4 regions of the Streptomyces sp. NPDC048411 genome follow, and region 2 is predicted to be linked to each of the others. Evidence: riboswitches for the same ligand, from Rfam matches in the RefSeq annotation. Region 2 holds a riboswitch; each other region holds the start of a gene.

Region 1 (4,235 bases), on a different contig from region 2:
ACTGACAACGCCGACCTCGACCCGTCCCAAGCGCTCTTTCACGCGAACTTCCACGGCACGGGAACTTCGCCAGGTGTCGGTGCGCTTGCTTACAGTGGCAGGTCTCGCAAGAAATCCAGTATCGCGATCGAAGGGACGTACATGCCCATGGGTCACACGGCCACAGCCCAGGCCGGCTCCGGCGGCTTGACAGCGACCGAGCACCGTCTGGCCAACGGCCTGCGCGTGGTGCTCTCCGAGGACCATCTGACCCCGGTCGCCGCGGTGTGCCTCTGGTACGACGTCGGGTCGCGCCACGAGGTCAAGGGGCGCACGGGTCTGGCTCACCTCTTCGAGCACCTGATGTTCCAGGGCTCCGGACAGGTCAAGGGGAACGGACACTTCGAGCTGGTGCAGGGCGCCGGGGGCTCCCTCAACGGGACGACCAGCTTCGAACGCACCAACTACTTCGAGACGATGCCCACGCATCAGCTGGAACTGGCCCTGTGGCTCGAAGCCGACCGGATGGGCTCGCTGCTCGCCGCGCTCGACGACGAGTCCATGGAGAACCAGCGGGACGTTGTCAAGAACGAGCGCCGCCAGCGGTACGACAACGTTCCGTACGGCACGGCGTTCGAGAGGCTGACCGCCCTCGCCTACCCCGAGGGCCACCCGTACCACCACACCCCGATCGGCTCGATGGCCGACCTGGACGCGGCGACGCTCGAAGACGCACGGACCTTCTTCCGTACGTACTACGCGCCCAACAACGCGGTGCTGTCGGTCGTCGGCGACATCGACCCCCAGCAGACGCTCGCCTGGATCGAGAAGTACTTCGGCTCCATCCCGTCCCACGACGGCAAGCAGCCGCCGCGCGACGGCACGCTCCCCGAGATCATCGGCGAGCAGCTGCGCGAAGAGGTCCACGAGGAGGTCCCGGCGCGGGCGCTGATGGCCGCCTACCGGCTGCCGCACGACGGCACCAGGGAGTGCGACGCCGCGGATCTCGCGCTGACCGTGCTCGGCGGAGGCGAGTCCTCCCGGCTGCACAACCGTCTGGTCCGCCGCGACCGCACGGCCGTTGCGGCAGGTTTCGGGCTGCTGCGGCTGGCCGGCGCGCCCTCGCTCGGCTGGCTGGACGTGAAGACGTCCGGCGGTGTCGAGGTGGCGCAGATCGAGGCCGCGGTCGACGAGGAGCTGGCCCGATTCGCCGCCGAGGGCCCCACGCCCGAGGAAATGGAGCGCGCTCAGGCACAGTTGGAGCGCGAGTGGCTGGACCGGCTCGGTACGGTCGCGGGCCGCGCCGATGAACTCTGCCGGTTCGCCGTGCTGTTCGGCGACCCGCAGCTCGCCCTGACCGCCGTCCAGCGGGTCCTCGACGTCACCGCGGACGAGGTCCAGGCGGCGGCCAGGGCCCAGCTGCGCCCCGACAACCGGGCGGTGCTCGTCTACGAGCCGGTCGAGCCGGCCGAATCCGCCGACGCGGAAGCCGACGAGACGGACACCGACACCGACGCGCACGAAGGGGCGGACAAGTGAGCGACGCTGCCGCGACTGGAGTAACGATGGAGTACCACCCGCAGCCGACCCCCGGCACGGCCAGGCCCTGGGCCTTTCCCGCACCCGAGCGCGGCGCCCTGCCCAATGGGCTGACGGTGCTGCGCTGCCACCGTCCCGGCCAGCAGGTCGTCGCGGTCGAGATCTTCCTCGACGCCCCGCTGGACGCCGAGCCCGAGGGCCTCGACGGCGTGGCCACGATCATGGCGCGGGCCCTTTCCGAGGGCACCGACAAGCACTCCGCCGAGGAGTTCGCCGCTGAGCTGGAGCGTTGCGGCGCCACCCTCGACGCGCACGCCGACCATCCCGGCATGCGGGTCTCCCTGGAGGTTCCGGCCTCCCGGCTGGCCAAGGCGCTCGGGCTGGTCGCCGAGGCGCTGCGGGCACCCGCGTTCGCCGACAGCGAGATCGAGCGACTGGTGAACAACCGGCTCGACGAGATTCCGCACGAGCAGGCCAACCCGGCCCGGCGTGCCGCCAAGCAGCTCTCCAAGGAGCTCTTCCCGGCCACGTCGCGGATGTCACGCCCGCGCCAGGGCACCGAGGAGACGGTGGAGCGGATCGACTCCGCGGCCGTGCGCGCCTTCTACGAGGCCCATGTCCGGCCGTCCACCGCGACCGTCGTCGTCGTGGGCGACCTCACCGGTATCGACCTGGACGCCCTGCTCGCCGACACCATCGGCGACTGGACCGGAAACACTGTGGAGCCCCGTCCGGTCCCGCCGATCACCGCCGACGACACCGGCCGCGTGGTGATCGTCGACCGTCCGGGCGCCGTGCAGACGCAACTGCTGATCGGCCGCATCGGCGCCGACCGGCACGACAGCGTGTGGCCGGCCCAGGTCCTCGGCACCTACTGCCTGGGCGGCACACTCACCTCCCGGCTGGACCGGGTGCTGCGCGAGGAGAAGGGCTACACCTACGGCGTGCGGGCCTTCGGGCAGGTCCTGCGCTCGACGGCCCCGGACTCCGCCTCCGGGGTGACCGGCGCGGCGATGCTGGCGATCAGCGGCTCGGTGGACACGGAGTCCACCGGACCGGCGCTCGACGACCTGTGGAAGGTCCTGCGGACCCTGGTGGCCGAGGGGCTGACCGACGCCGAGCGCGAGACCGCTGTGCAGAACCTCGTGGGTGTCGCCCCGCTGAAGTTCGAGACGGCTGCCTCCGTCGCCGGCACGCTCGCCGACCAGGTCGAGCAGCACCTCCCGGATGACTACCAGGCGCAGTTGTACGCCCGCCTGGCCGAGACCGGCACGGTCGAGGCGACCGCAGCCGTGGTCAACGCCTTCCCCGTGGACCGGCTGGTCACGATTCTCGTCGGCGACGCCGCGCAGATCGAGGAGCCGGTCAGGGCGTTGGGCATCGGAGAGGTGTCGGTCGTCACCGGCTGATGCACCAAAGCCCCGCAAAGGGGGGCGAAGAGGGACCCTGGCGAGTCGCTTCCCGCCAGGGTCTTCCTTTTTGCCCGATTTGAGACGAAAGTTCCTTGCTTGCTCTGTGGGATGCGCTACAAAGCGCCCTGTCCGTTTGGTGAATGAAAGTGCCCCCGCCTAGCGTCGGCTCCGCTGTCCGTCACTCGTATGCCGCATCCGTGGCGCCGGGCAGTGATCGCCGAGTCCCCGTCAGGCGCGAGCCTGGGGAGCCGGGGACCCACGCAGTCCCTGGGGTGCATCGGATGCCGCGACCTCCTGTGAGGCCGGGGATCCGTAGGAGACCTTCCTGCTCCGAACCCGTCAGCTAACCCGGTAGGCGAGAAGGAAGGAAAGGACCAGCTACTTCATGGCGTTCACCCGCCCCACCGGGAAGCACCGTGCCCCGAGCCGCCTGAAGCGCAGGAGCGCACGCGTCGCCGGAGTCGCAACGCTGGCGACCACCGGTGTCATCGGCGGACTGGCCTCTCCGGCCCTCGCCACGGATGCCGAGGCCCCCTCCGGCGATGAAACCGGTCTGACCCAGATCGTCGCCATCGAGGATGCCCTCGCCGACCAGGTGGCCACCCAGGCCGAGGTGCAGAAGCGCCAGGCCGACGTCGCCGCGAAGGCTGCCGAGGCTGCCAAGGCCGACGCGGCGGCGAAGGTCAAGGCCGAGGCCCGCGCCAAGGCGGCCCGTGACGCGAAGGCCCGCGCCGCCCGTTCCGCCGAGCGCACCCGCCTGGGCTCCTTCCAGCTCCCGGTCGCCGGTTCGTACGTCACCACCGGCTACAAGTCGAGCGGATCCCTCTGGTCCTCCGGCCGCCACTCGGGCATCGACTTCCACGCCGCCTCCGGCAGCTCCGTCGTCGCCGTCGGCGCCGGCACGGTCGTCGAGGCGGGCTGGGGTGGCGCATACGGCAACAACATCGTGCTGCGGATGACGGACGGCACGTACACCCAGTACGGCCACCTCTCCTCGATCGGCGTCTCCGTCGGCCAGAGCGTCGGCGCAGGCCAGCAGATCGGCCTCTCCGGCTCGACCGGCAACTCCACCGGACCGCACCTCCACTTCGAGGCCCGCACCACGCCTTCGTACGGCTCCGACATGGACCCCGTGGCGTACCTGCGCGCCCATGGCGTGAACGTCTGACCGACGTCCCATCCGCAATACGCCGAAGGCCCCGGCTTCCGCCGGGGCCTTCGGCGTGTCCGTTCCTGCCGAACCGCCCCGCGGAACCGTCCCCGGGTCAAAGGGTATTCATGGTTTTCGGCCCGGCTTCGGAAATG
Region 2 (4,235 bases):
CGAACTACTCCATCTGCACTGGGGGCCGCGGATCTCCCTCGCGGCCGCCGAGGCCCTCGCCGCCGCGCCCGAGCCGCCCTTGCGGGGCTTCGAGTCGCAGCTGGACGGCCGCGAGGAGTACCCGGTCGAGGGTGGCCCCCGCTTCGTCCGGCCCGCTCTCTCCGTACGCACCCCCGAAGTCCGTGGCACCGAATGGGCGTTCGCCGGGGCCGCCGTGGACGGCGACGAACTCCGTATCGCGTTCGCCGACTCCGTGCAGCGGCTCCCGCTCACGCTGCACTACCGGATGCGGGACGACTCCGATGTCATCGAGCGCTGGGCCACCGTCACCCACACCGGTCCTGACGGTCCGCCGCTGGAGCTGCTGCGCGCCGACGCGGCGGCCTGGGCGCTGCCCGCCCGCGACAGCTGGCGGCTGAGCCAGCTGCACGGCCGCTGGGCGGCCGAGACACAGCTCGTACGGTCGGAGCTGACGTACGGCGAGAAGGTCCTCTCCAGCAGGCGCGGCCACACCGGACACCAGTTCCTGCCCTGGGTCGCGCTCGACGCGGACGGCGCCGCCACCGAGGAGGGCGGCGAGGTGTACGGCTGCGCGCTCGGCTGGTCCGGCTCGTGGCGGATCGCGGTGGCGCAGCTTCCCGACGGGCTCGTGCAGATCACCGGAGGCGCCGGATACGACGACTCCGGGCTGCTGCGGCTCGCACCGGGGGAGACGTACACCACACCGGTGTTCGCCGGGCTGTGGAGCGCCGAAGGGTTCGGCGGGGCGAGCCGGTCCTGGCACGCCTGGCAACTGGCCCATGTCGTCCCGGACGCCGAGAGCCTGCGGCCGGTGCTCTACAACTCCTGGGAGGCGACCGGCTTCGACATCGCGGAGGACCAGCAGCGCGCCCTCGCCGAGCGTGCCGCGGCGATGGGCGTCGAGCTGTTCGTCGTGGACGACGCATGGTTCGGCCAGCGAACCAGCGACCGGGCCGGACTCGGTGACTGGACCCCCAACCCCGCGCGATTCCCCGGCGGGCTGAAGCCGCTCGCAGACGAAGTGCGCGGACTCGGCATGCAGTTCGGCATCTGGGTCGAGCCGGAGATGGTGAACGCCGACAGTGATCTGTATCGCGCGCACCCCGACTGGGTGCAGCACTTCCCTGGGCGGACCCGGACCGAATTCCGTCATCAGCTGGTGCTCAATCTGGCCCGGACCGATGTGCAGAACCATCTGTGGGAGCAGCTCGACAGGCTGCTCTCCAGCGCCCCGATCGACTATGTGAAATGGGACTTCAACCGCTGCTTCACCGATGTGGGCTGGCCGGGCGAGGGCTATCCGCAGAAGCTCTGGATCGCGCATGTGGACGCGCTCTACGCCCTGATCGACCGGCTGCGGGCCGCCCACCCCGGCGTCGCCTTCGAGTCCTGCTCGGGCGGCGGTGGCCGGATCGATCTGGGGATCCTCGCCCGTACCGACCAGGTGTGGACCTCCGACAACACCGACCCGCTCGACCGTCTCGCCATCCAGGAAGGCTTCGGACAGATCCATCCGGCGCGGGTGATGGCCGCCTGGGTCACCGACAGTCCGAATGTCCAGCTCAACAGCAGGGTCAGTTCGCTGCGCTTCCGCTTCGTCAGCGCGATGGCCGGGGTGCTCGGGGTCGGCGGGGATCTCACCGAGTGGAGTGACGAGGAGCTGGCCGAGGCGCGGAGCTGGGTGGATCTCTACAAGGAGATCCGTCCCGCGGTGCAGCACGGCGCGCTGTACCGGCTGCGTGCCCCGCGCGGTGGGCTCAGCGCCGTGCAGTACGTGCACGGCAACGAGGCCGTGGTGCTGATGTGGCTGGAGGCACAGCGGTACGGGGAGCGGCCGCCGGCCCTACGGCTGCGCGGGCTCGACCCCGCGGCGACCTACACCGACCTGGACACCGGGGCGGTCCACCACGGTGCCGTGCTGCTGCATCAGGGTCTGCACACCGGGCTGAGGGGGAACCTGGACGCGAAGGTGTTGAGGCTCCGACGTGGCGAACGCTCGTGACATGTCCGTATTGCGTCTTTTAGTGGAACATTGCCTATTTCTACGGGAGATGACGCCCTCCTCGTGAGCGGGATCATATTCGTGACGGTGTGTGGTGGCGCCACGGATGGGTATTCCGGACGTCGCGCGGAAAGCCAAGATCCGTAATCCACGGAGGGTGACCAGGATTCCGCGCCGATTTCCCGGCGCGGATTCCGTTGAGTAATGGGTGGCTTGTTTCCGTCGCCCTCGCTCGCCTACGGTCACCCTCAATCCGGACGGACCGCCTAATCCTGCCGCCGCCCGGAATTCGCACCCACTCACGTGTGGCAGGAGCGGGGGAACCAGGTAAGCCGCCGCCCGGAGAGATCCGGCCGGCTCGGGGTGAAGTCGCGAACTGCGACCGGGCATCTCCAGCCCGAACCCGACAGCTCACCTCGTAGGCGCCGGAGAGGAAATTCTTCATGCCCGCATCGGGTAAGCATCGCCGTACCAAGTCCAGCACGATCGCCCGTGGCGTCGCCGCCATCGGTGCCGGTGGGGCCGTCATCGCCCTTCCGCTGCTCGGCGCCACCGGTGCCCACGCCGCGGAGCAGGCCGCGCCCACCGCGCAGTCGGCAGCCACGCACGCCGCCGTCGAGGCCGCTCCGGTCGCGAAGAAGCAGGTCGAGACCCGGACGTACTCCGTCGTCGCCGGTGACAACCTGTCGAAGATCGCCGCCGAGCAGCAGGTCGAGGGCGGCTGGCAGAAGCTGTACCAGGACAACCGCGCGGTCGTCGGCGAGAACCCGAGCCTGATCCTCCCGGACATGAAGCTGACGCTCGGCGGCAAGGCGGCCGGCTCCGCCGCGACGACGGACACCACGCAGTCCGCCCCGGCTCCGTCGACCTCCTCGGCCGACAAGTCCGCGTCGCAGTCCAAGGCTTCGGACTCCGTCAAGACCACCCCGGCCTCCGCCTCGGCCGGCCAGAGCAACAGCTCCGGCTACGTCCACCCGGTCCCGGGCAACCACACCACCGCCTACCGCGCCTCCGGCTCCAACTGGTCCAGCGGCAGCCACACGGGCATCGACTTCCCGGTCGCCACCGGCACCAGCGTGAAGGCGATCACCTCCGGCACGGTCGTCACCGCCGGCTGGGGTGGCGCGTACGGCAACCAGGTCGTCATCAAGCACGCCGACGGCCACTACTCGCAGTACGGCCACATGTCCTCGCTCTCCGTCTCTGCGGGCCAGACCGTGACCGCAGGCCAGCAGGTCGGCCTCTCCGGTGCCACCGGCAACGCCACCGGCCCGCACCTGCACTTCGAGATCCGCACCGGCCCGGCGTACGGGTCGGACATCGACCCGATCGCCTACCTGGCCTCGCACGGGATCTACGTCTGATCCACGGCTGATCCGGTCGGCTCGGTGAAGGGGCGGTGCGCAGCGGCGCGCCGCCCCTTCGCTTATTCCCCGTTTACCAAAACCTGACCGGGTGGTCTATCTCACCACCCGTCAACCCCTTATTACGGTCGCGTAGGTCACATTCGGCGGTGCAGGATGTGCGCTTGTGGCAGACGATTCGAGAAACAATCAACGTGGCGTCATCAACCGGCATGGCGCCATCGGGTCGTACGCAGCGATTGGCGACAGCTTCACCGAGGGAGTCGGAGACCCCGGCCCGGACGGAACCTTCGTCGGCTGGGCGGACCGTTTCGCGGTACTTCTCGCGGACCAGCTCCCGGACCCCGACGCGGCGACGAGCCCCGAGGGCTCCGCGCACGGAAACTTCCGGTACGCCAATCTCGCCGTACGCGGACGCCTCCTCGACCAGATCGTCGAGGAGCAGGTACCGCGCGCCAAGGAGCTCGCCCCCGATCTGGTGAGCTTCTGCGCGGGCGGCAACGACATCATCCGGCCCGGCACCGACCCCGACGACGTGGCCGAGCGCTTCGAGCGCGCGGTCGCCGAGCTCACCGACTCGGTCGGCACCGTCCTGGTGACCACCGGCTTCGACACCCGCGGCGTTCCCGTCCTGCGCCATCTGCGCGGCAAGATCGCCACGTACACCGCCCATGTGCGCTCCATCGCCGATCGCTACGACTGCCCGGTCCTCGACCTGTGGTCGCTGAAGTCCGTGCAGGACCGGCGCGCCTGGGACGACGACCGGCTCCATCTGTCGCCCGAGGGGCACACCCGGGTCGCGCTGCGCGCCGCCCAGGTCCTCGGCCTCGATGTGCCGGCCGACCCCG
Region 3 (4,235 bases), on a different contig from region 2:
TTCAGCTTCACCAGCAGCTTGCTGGTGCCCACGCTGCCGGCCGCGAAGAACACCCGGTCGGCGGTCACCGTCTTGGTGGCCGTGGTGACACCGCCGGTGTCGATCTGGTCGATGACGACCGTGTAACCGCCACCTGTCGCCGTGGCGACCGAAGTGACCTTGTGGAGCGGCGAGATGACGACCCTGCCGGTGGCCCTGATCCGGTCGATGTACGTCTTCTGCAGCGACTTCTTGCCGTAGTTGTTGCCGTAGAGGATCTCGCCGGCCAGCGCCGACTTGGGGACGGTTCCGGCCTCTTCCTGCTTCATGTAGTCCCAGTCGTACACGGTGGGCACGAAGACGAACGGGAAGCCGGAACGCTGGGCCTGCTCACGGCCGACCCGGGCGTACTGGTAGCACGCGGCGGTGTCGAACCAGGCCGGGTCGATGGTGCCGGCCCCGAGCCCGGCATTGGCGCGCGGGTAGTAGATGTCGTACATCTCGTCGGCGTCCACCGACGGGAGAATGGCTCCGAAGTTCTCACGCTTGGGAGTGACCGCCATCCCACCGTTGACCAGCGAGCCGCCACCGACGCCGCGGCCCTGGTAGACGGTGATCCCGCTGAACTCCTCGGCGTCGAGGATCCCCGTGGCGCGAGTGATGTTCTTGTCGATGGGGAAGCCGAGGAAGTTGCTGAGGGGCTGCTTGGTCCTGGTGCGGAGCCAGTACGACCGACTGTCCGGGGAGGTCGTGTTGGCGAAGATCTTGCCGTCCGGGCCGGGGGTGTCCCAGGCCATGCCCATTTCGACCATGTGCACGTCGACGCCTGCCTGCGCGAGACGCAGCGCGGCAACGGAGCCGCCGTATCCGGTGCCGATGACCAGGGCCGGGACATGGGCCCCGGAGTCGATCGGGGCGGTTGCGGAGCCGACCCCGGCCTGGGCCGGGGTGGTGTGACCCGCGAGGGCCACGGCTCCTAAAATAGAACCAGTTCCTGCGATGAACCTTCGACGCGAAACGCCCTTGGGGCCTGCATTGTGCATGGTAAAGTCACTCATGTGACACGCCTCACTCTCCAGAGAGTGAAACTGGTTCTACTGCTGTTCGCGCGTTAAGTCACTACATACCGATGGGTAACATGCGCCCGACGGAGGCGCCCCGGATCAATGCCGTGCGTCAGGCGGGCCGGCCTCAGTGGCCCGAACCTGGTCCCACCCTAGGCATCGATTCGATTGATCCATGACCATTCACAGGTGACCGATCGGGTCGGCCTGGCCATATCGGCGTTGGGTGTTCTGCTCTGCCTCATGCTCGTCATGGGTGCGCTGCAGGCGTATCCGGCCGGAGATGAGTCGGGATGGTCAGTCGCGTGTGCATGCCTGCTGCAGGCCACTACTCTCTGGCAGCTGGTGCGTGACATCCGACGACGCCGCCGGATGCGAAGCGAGGCGGGCTGACTTCTCGACTTCTGCATGGTCTCCCGTGCACTACACCGACGGGAACGGGTGGCGAAGCCCCATCGGACCCTCGCCACCCGTCATGCCTGAATCAACGCAACCGGGCGTCAGTAGGCCCCGAACACGTTGTCGATCGAGCCGTACTTGGCGGCGGCGTAGTTGCACGCGGCCGTGATGTTGGCGACCGGGTCGTAGGGGTCCATCGACGTACCGGGCACATGGTAGGCCCGGAACGTGGGGTCGATGACCTGCAGGAGCCCCTTGGACGGCGTGCCCTTGGCGGCGTTCGAGTCCCAGTTGTTGATGGCCCGGGGGTTGCCCGCGGACTCGCGCATGATGTTGCGGTGGATGCCATTGTAGCTGCCGGGGATGCCGTGCTGGGCCATGACGGCCAGCGACTCCTTGATCCAGCCGTCGAGGTCGTTCGTGTACGTCGCAGGCTTCGCGGTGACGGCAGCGGCGGTACTCGTGGCCGTCGTGGACTCGACTGCCGCGGGCGCGGTGGCGCCGATGGTGAGCTTCTGGCCCGCGTGAAGGACGCCGGGGTCTGCTCCGATGACCGCTCGATTGTCCTTGTACAGCTGCTGCCAACCGCCGCTCACGGAATAGCTCAGGGCGATCTTGTAAAGGGAATCGCCGGCTATCACGGAATAGACGGTGGGCGTAGCTGCCCGCACGGCAGTCGGCTTGGCGGGGGCGGCAGCGGGCGCCACTGTCTTGGCGACGGCGGCGGTGGCAGGCTGCGCCGGCGCTGCCGAGGCAACGGTTGCCCCGATCATCGGAAGCGCGAGAGCGGCTCCGCCCGTGCTCACGGCGATGAATCCGCGAGTCAGCGAACTGGACTTACGACGACGGTGGTTAACCTGTGCGGGCATGGCGCATTCCTCTCCGTCGCCTACGAGGTGAGCTGTCGGGTTGAGGCTGGAGTTGCCTCGCCGTATGGGAATACGACTTCACCCCTAGCCGTTCCGGATACCGGATCGGCGGATTGCGCGGGTCCCCCGCTCCTGCCGTACGTGAATGGTCGGGTTCCCGGACGGCGGCAGGATTCGGCGTTCCATCCGGATTGACGGTGACCGTAGGCGAGAAACTCCGACCTGAACAAGCCCCCATTTCTCGATCACAATTCATTTACAAGATCGAGTCGCGGAAATTTTCGCAATCCACCCCGGTCCGCAAAGCCAACTTTCTTGGCGCAGAAGGGAACCGGGCGACACGTCGCTGCGTCCGCGGGCCCGGAAGGTGACTCTCGCCACTCGGTCCGAAAAGGGCGATTTGCCCGGCGCGCAGACCCTCGGGCCTGCTCGGGTTACGCATTCACCAGAGCAGCGAGCAACTTCCCTTTATCGCCAAAATTGCGACATTCAGGAGATTTTGGCGTCAGGGGCAGGCACCCGGCCTTCGACTCGCCGGGAAGGGCGTCCCCGGGGAAACGGCCGGGAGCGACCGCGCGTCACCCGCCTGCGCCGACTGCGGCGCGCGAGTGGCCGCCCACCGGCCAGGTCGTGCAGGTTCACGCGAACGACACCATGGCGGCCGCACGAGATGCCGCACACCTTCGGCGTGGCCATGATGGTGCGGAAGAACGCCCTGCCCACCCGCCGGAACCGTCCGGCAGCACGAGAGAGGTGATGGCGATGGAGCTGTTCCCGCCCATGCCGCTCGCCGAGTGGCGTGACACCAAAGAGACGCTCCACCGCTTCGCGCAGGTCGTCGGAAAGATCCGCCTCGCGGCCAGTGTCCGGCGCAATCACTGGTGGAACGTTCCGTTTCACCTCACGGGCCGCGGTATCACCACCCGCCCCATGGGGCAGATCGACGGAAACCCGATTTTCACGGTGGACTTCGACTTCGTCGGCCATCGACTCGTCATCACAAGACTGGACGGCGTGATGGTCTCGTTCCCGCTTTCGGGCCAGTCCGTGGCGTCCTTCCACCAGAAGGTCATGGCTGCCCTGGACACGCTGGGCATCAAGGTGGATATCAATTTGCCCAAGCCATTCGATCTGCCTGACGCCGACCGGCCGTTCGCCGAGGATACGGAGCACGCGGCATACGATCCCGAACAGGCCAACCGGTATTGGCAGGTCCTCAGTCAAGTGGCCCTGGTACTGGAGGAATTCGCCGCGCGATTTTCGGGGAAAGTCAGCCCCGTGCACCATTTCTGGCACACCTTCGATATTGCTCACACCCGCTTTGCGGAGCGTCAGATCGACCAGCCCCAGCAGATCGACCCGGTGACGCGAGAGGCCTACTCCCGGGAAGTGATCAGCTTCGGTTTCTGGTTCGGTGACGACACGTTCGCCGCGCCCGCGTTCTACTCGTACACCGCTCCCGAACCGGCGCGGCTGGCGGAGGAACCGCTCACTCCGGTGTCGGCGCAATGGGTGGATCGTGGCGGCAGCCACCTGGCGGTGCTGCCGTACGACGCGGCCCGCACCGAGAGCGATCCCCGTGCGGCCGTACTCGCCTTCTACGAAAGCGCCTATCAGGCCGGAGCGGGGCGCGCCGGCTGGGACATCGACCGTCTCGCCTGTCCCGGCGGGATCACCGATCCGTGCCTGAGGACCCGTGCGTCTGCCGGTGGGTGAGGAGCGCGGCTTCAGTGCAGCTGCCGCTCCCGGTCCGCGGGGACCTTGCCCTGGGGACCCGGGGTCGGCTGGGCGACCGGATGCGAGGTGGGCAGGAGCCGCTCCAATCCCTCGTCATATTCCTCGGTCTCGATCTCGCCTCGCCCTCACCCTCACCCTCCCGGGACGGTCGGCTGCGGGGCCCGGTGGCTGCCGAGCCGCCGCCGCA
Region 4 (4,235 bases), on a different contig from region 2:
TCCGCCACGGCGGCGGTCCGCGCGGCGGGGTGGCCCGGTCGGTGAAGAAGATGCGCGGCTATCTCGCGGAGCTCATCCACCGGAAGCGGGAGAACCCGGGGGAGGACCTGATCTCGGGACTGATCCGGGCCAGTGACCACGGCGAGCACCTCACCGAGAACGAGGCCGCCGCCATGGCCTTCATCCTCCTCTTCGCGGGATTCGAGACGACGGTCAACCTGATCGGCAACGGGATGTACGCCCTGCTGCGCAATCCGGAGCAGCGGGAGCGGCTGCAGCGCTCGCTCGACGCGGGGGAGACAGGGCTGCTGGAGACCGGTATCGAGGAGCTGCTGCGGTACGACGGTCCGGTGGAGCTGGCGACCTGGCGGTTCGCCACCGAGCCGCTGATCCTCGGCGGGCAGCGGATCGTGGCGGGTGACCCCGTACTGGTGGTGCTCGCCGCCGCCGACCGGGACCCGGAACGGTTCGCGAACCCGGACACCCTTGACCTCGCGCGGCGTGACAATCAGCACCTTGGATACGGGCACGGCATCCATTACTGCCTGGGAGCACCGCTTGCGCGACTGGAGGGACAGGCTGCCCTGGCCACGCTGTTGAGGCGCCTCCCGGATGTGCGGCTTGCGGTGGAACCTGCCGATGTGCGCTGGCGTGGCGGACTCATCATGCGTGGTCTGCGCACGCTTCCGGTGGAGTTCGGTCCCGGCCGGCGTTCCGATGAGGGTGACACTCTGTCAACTCTGTGACTTTCACGTGATCTGCGCTGCATCGACTTGTGACAAGCGTTCGAGTGCCGCTACGTTCACCGTTCGACTCACCAGTCACTTGTCAGTCACACGGAAGGCAATCCCATGGGCTCCGCGAACGGCAGGCACCGTCGCCCTCGCCAGGCACCCGCGATCGTCGTCGCCGCAGGCGTGACCGGTTCGGCCATCGCTATTCCCCTGCTCGGTGCGGCCGGTGCGCACGCCGCCGACGCCACGACCTGGGACCGGGTCGCGGAGTGCGAGAGCGGCGGGATGTGGAGCGCCGACCTCGGCAACGGTTTCTACGGCGGTCTTCAGTTCTCGCAGGATGCCTGGAAGTCGTACGGCGGTGAGGCGTACGCCGCGCGCGCGGACCTCGCCAGCCGCTCACAGCAGATAGCGGTCGCCGAGAAGGTCCTGGAGGACCAGGGGCCGAAGGCGTGGCCCAGCTGTGCGGGCATCTCCGGGCTCACGGAGGACGGGGTGTTGCCGGGGGTCGACCCGGGAGTCGTGCCGTCGGCCGAACCGGCGAAGGGCGGGGACGCGTCCGAGGCGCCGTCCGCCAAGGCGTCGCACAAGGCGTCGCACAAGGCGTCGGGCAACGCGTCGCACAAGCCGTCGGCAGAGCCGTCAGCCACATCACCGTCCAAGAAGTCTGATTCGTCTGACTCGCCCCAGAAGTCCGACGTCCCCGGAAATGAGGCGGGTGGCAAGCACCGTGGCGCGCCGGCCTCCGAGGTGAGTCAGGGTGCGGGCAGGGGCGGTGGCCGGGACTCGGGCCGGCATGCTTCCCGCGGCAACAGTGAGGGGCGCGACACGCGCGCGGTGGCGGCCGACGGCGATTACACCGTCCGGCCGGGCGACAACCTCTCGGCGATTGCTGACGCACAGAAGGTTCCCGGCGGATGGCCCGCTCTCTACAAGGCGAACAAGGGTGCGGTCGGCGGCGACCCGGACCTCATCCTGCCTGGCCAGAGCCTCGATCTCGGCGTGAAGTCGAAGTGAGAGCAGTCTGATAAACGGCTAAAAGCACCCCAGAAACCGGGGTAGTTCAGGGACCTATGTCCGCTTATGCGTAAGTGAGACATGGGTCTCTTTGCGTCAATTGGCGTGTCGCGCCTGCCGGGTCTGTCCGCATCGCCCCTCACCTGCGAAAACGCTGCGCATTCGGATGCAGGTAAGGACTGATTGTCCGTTATGCCCATCTTTGAATGTCGAGGTTGCATACGTTTACGGTCGGAACCGCTCGCACCGCGGGCCCCGTCGACCGTCACGCCGAATCCTGCCGTCGGTCGAAGGGAACAGACGCGTAAAGCGCCGTAGGCAGGAGCGGGGGACCCAGGTAAGCCGCCGGGCCCGATGGTCGAAAGACCGTCAGGACCGGCTCGGGGTGAAGTCGCGTGCTAGGACATGCGACCGGGCAACTCACTTGGCCCGAACCCGACAGCTCACCTCGTAGGCGTCGGTGAGGAGAAGTTCCATGCTGCTGAACAGCAAGGGCAAGCACCGTCGCCCGTCCAAGGCCGTCCGTGTCGCCACGCTCGCCGGTGTCACCGGTGCCGCCATCGCCGCTCCTCTGATGGGTGCGACCGGTGCCTCCGCCGCCTCCGTCGCCACGTGGGACGCCGTCGCCCAGTGCGAGTCCGGTGGCAACTGGTCCATCAACACCGGCAACGGCTACTACGGCGGCCTGCAGTTCTCGCAGTCCAGCTGGGCCGCCGCCGGTGGTACGCAGTACGCCCCGCGTGCCGACCTCGCCACCAAGGCTCAGCAGATCGCCACCGCCGAGAAGCTCCTCGCCATGCAGGGCCCGGGTGCCTGGGGCTGTGCCGGCGCCGGTCGCCTCACCAACGATGGTGTCGACCCGGGTGTCGACACCGGTTCCACCGCGCAGCAGAACGCCCCGGCGCAGCAGTCGAAGCAGGCCGCGCCGAAGCAGGCCGCGCCGAAGCCGGCCGAGCGCACCGAGGCCCCCGCCGCCTCCCGCGCGGACCGCGGCACCGCCCCCAAGAAGACCGTCACCACGCCGACCGGCGAGAAGGTCGCCAAGGGCGACGGCGAGTACACGGTGAAGTCCGGCGACTCGCTCAGCAAGATCGCCGCGCAGCACAAGGTGAAGGGCGGCTGGCAGCAGCTCTTCAAGCTGAACAAGGACATCGTCCAGGACGCCGACCTGATCTACCCGGGTCAGCAGCTCCACCTGACGAAGTAGGACGGGCGCTCCGTGGACACGGGCTCCCCGTAGACACGGGCTCTCTCCTCCCCGAGCACCCCGACCCGGCGCGGATTCCCCCGTACGTGCCGGGTCGGGGTTTTTCGTATTCACTGTTCAACCGTTGTCGTTACCGTCCAGTAGAAATCTGGACCTTTGCCCTGCTACGAGTGCCCTTGGGTCCTTTTTCGTCCCAGGGGGCGGGCGGTCGGCGGACCGAGGCGGCCCAGCCGGTTAGGCTCTTGTCGCAAGGCCAAAGCGACCCTGCACAACCAGCGTCATATCCCAGAAGGAGATGCCTCGTGCCGTCCATCGACGTCGTCGTAGCCCGGGAAATCCTCGACTCCCGCGGAAACCCCACGGTCGAGGTCGAGGTTGGCCTCGACGACGGCAGCACGGGCCGTGCTGCTGTGCCGTCCGGCGCCTCCACCGGTGCGTTCGAGGCCATTGAGCTTCGCGACGGTGACCCCAACCGCTACCAGGGCAAGGGCGTCGAGAAGGCCGTCCTCGCCGTGATCGAGCAGATCGGCCCGGAGCTCGTCGGCTACGACGCCACCGAGCAGCGGCTGATCGACCAGGCCATGTTCGACCTGGACGCCACCGAGAACAAGGGCTCGCTCGGCGCCAACGCCATCCTCGGCGTCTCGCTGGCCGTCGCGCACGCCGCGTCCGAGGCCTCGGACCTGCCGCTGTTCCGCTACCTCGGTGGCCCGAACGCGCACCTGCTGCCCGTCCCGATGATGAACATCCTCAACGGTGGGTCGCACGCCGACTCCAACGTGGACATCCAGGAGTTCATGATCGCGCCGATCGGCGCGGAGTCCTTCTCCGAGGCCCTGCGCTGGGGCGCCGAGGTCTACCACACGCTGAAGAAGGTCCTGAAGACCAAGGGCCTGTCGACCGGTCTCGGCGACGAGGGCGGCTTCGCGCCGAACCTGGAGTCGAACCGCGCCGCCCTGGACCTCATCATCGAGGCCATCAAGGAAGCCGGTTACGCCCCGGGCAAGGACATCGCGCTCGCGCTCGACGTCGCCGCCTCGGAGTTCTACAAGGACGGCACGTACGAGTTCGAGGGCAAGTCCCGCTCGGCCGCCGAGATGACCGAGTACTACGAGGAGCTCGTCTCCGCGTACCCGTTGGTCTCCATCGAGGACCCGCTGTACGAGGACGACTGGGCCGGCTGGAACGTCATCACCCAGAAGCTCGGCGCCAAGGTGCAGATCGTCGGCGACGACCTGTTCGTCACCAACCCGGAGCGCCTGGCCCGCGGCATCGAG

The links. Region 2 has a riboswitch for cyclic di-AMP ahead of AB0915_RS09215 (LysM peptidoglycan-binding domain-containing M23 family metallopeptidase). Riboswitches for the same ligand answer to the same signal wherever they lie in the genome.
Positions count from the first base shown of each region.
Region 1: another riboswitch for cyclic di-AMP. It lies ahead of AB0915_RS00265 (M23 family metallopeptidase); the one in region 2 lies ahead of AB0915_RS09215 (LysM peptidoglycan-binding domain-containing M23 family metallopeptidase).
Region 3: another riboswitch for cyclic di-AMP. It lies ahead of AB0915_RS35875 (LysM peptidoglycan-binding domain-containing protein); the one in region 2 lies ahead of AB0915_RS09215 (LysM peptidoglycan-binding domain-containing M23 family metallopeptidase).
Region 4: another riboswitch for cyclic di-AMP. It lies ahead of AB0915_RS20340 (transglycosylase family protein); the one in region 2 lies ahead of AB0915_RS09215 (LysM peptidoglycan-binding domain-containing M23 family metallopeptidase).

Region 1 is NZ_JBEZKL010000001.1:54,310-58,544, reverse strand. It holds gene AB0915_RS00275 (pitrilysin family protein) at 142-1,518, shown strand; gene AB0915_RS00270 (pitrilysin family protein) at 1,545-2,927, shown strand; cyclic di-AMP (ydaO/yuaA leader) riboswitch at 3,136-3,302, shown strand; gene AB0915_RS00265 (M23 family metallopeptidase) at 3,316-4,098, shown strand.
Region 2 is NZ_JBEZKL010000017.1:5,464-9,698, forward strand. It holds gene AB0915_RS09210 (alpha-galactosidase) at 1-2,023, shown strand, start outside; cyclic di-AMP (ydaO/yuaA leader) riboswitch at 2,306-2,463, shown strand; gene AB0915_RS09215 (LysM peptidoglycan-binding domain-containing M23 family metallopeptidase) at 2,467-3,387, shown strand; gene AB0915_RS09220 (SGNH/GDSL hydrolase family protein) at 3,554-4,235, shown strand, end outside.
Region 3 is NZ_JBEZKL010000188.1:3,078-7,312, forward strand. It holds gene AB0915_RS35870 (GMC oxidoreductase) at 1-1,037, opposite strand, end outside; gene AB0915_RS35875 (LysM peptidoglycan-binding domain-containing protein) at 1,544-2,311, opposite strand; cyclic di-AMP (ydaO/yuaA leader) riboswitch at 2,316-2,501, opposite strand; gene AB0915_RS35880 (DUF5996 family protein) at 3,074-4,027, shown strand; gene AB0915_RS35885 (aromatic acid exporter family protein) at 4,180-4,235, opposite strand, start outside.
Region 4 is NZ_JBEZKL010000054.1:36,245-40,479, reverse strand. It holds gene AB0915_RS20350 (cytochrome P450) at 1-746, shown strand, start outside; gene AB0915_RS20345 (transglycosylase family protein) at 852-1,751, shown strand; cyclic di-AMP (ydaO/yuaA leader) riboswitch at 2,052-2,223, shown strand; gene AB0915_RS20340 (transglycosylase family protein) at 2,227-2,958, shown strand; gene eno (phosphopyruvate hydratase) at 3,261-4,235, shown strand, end outside.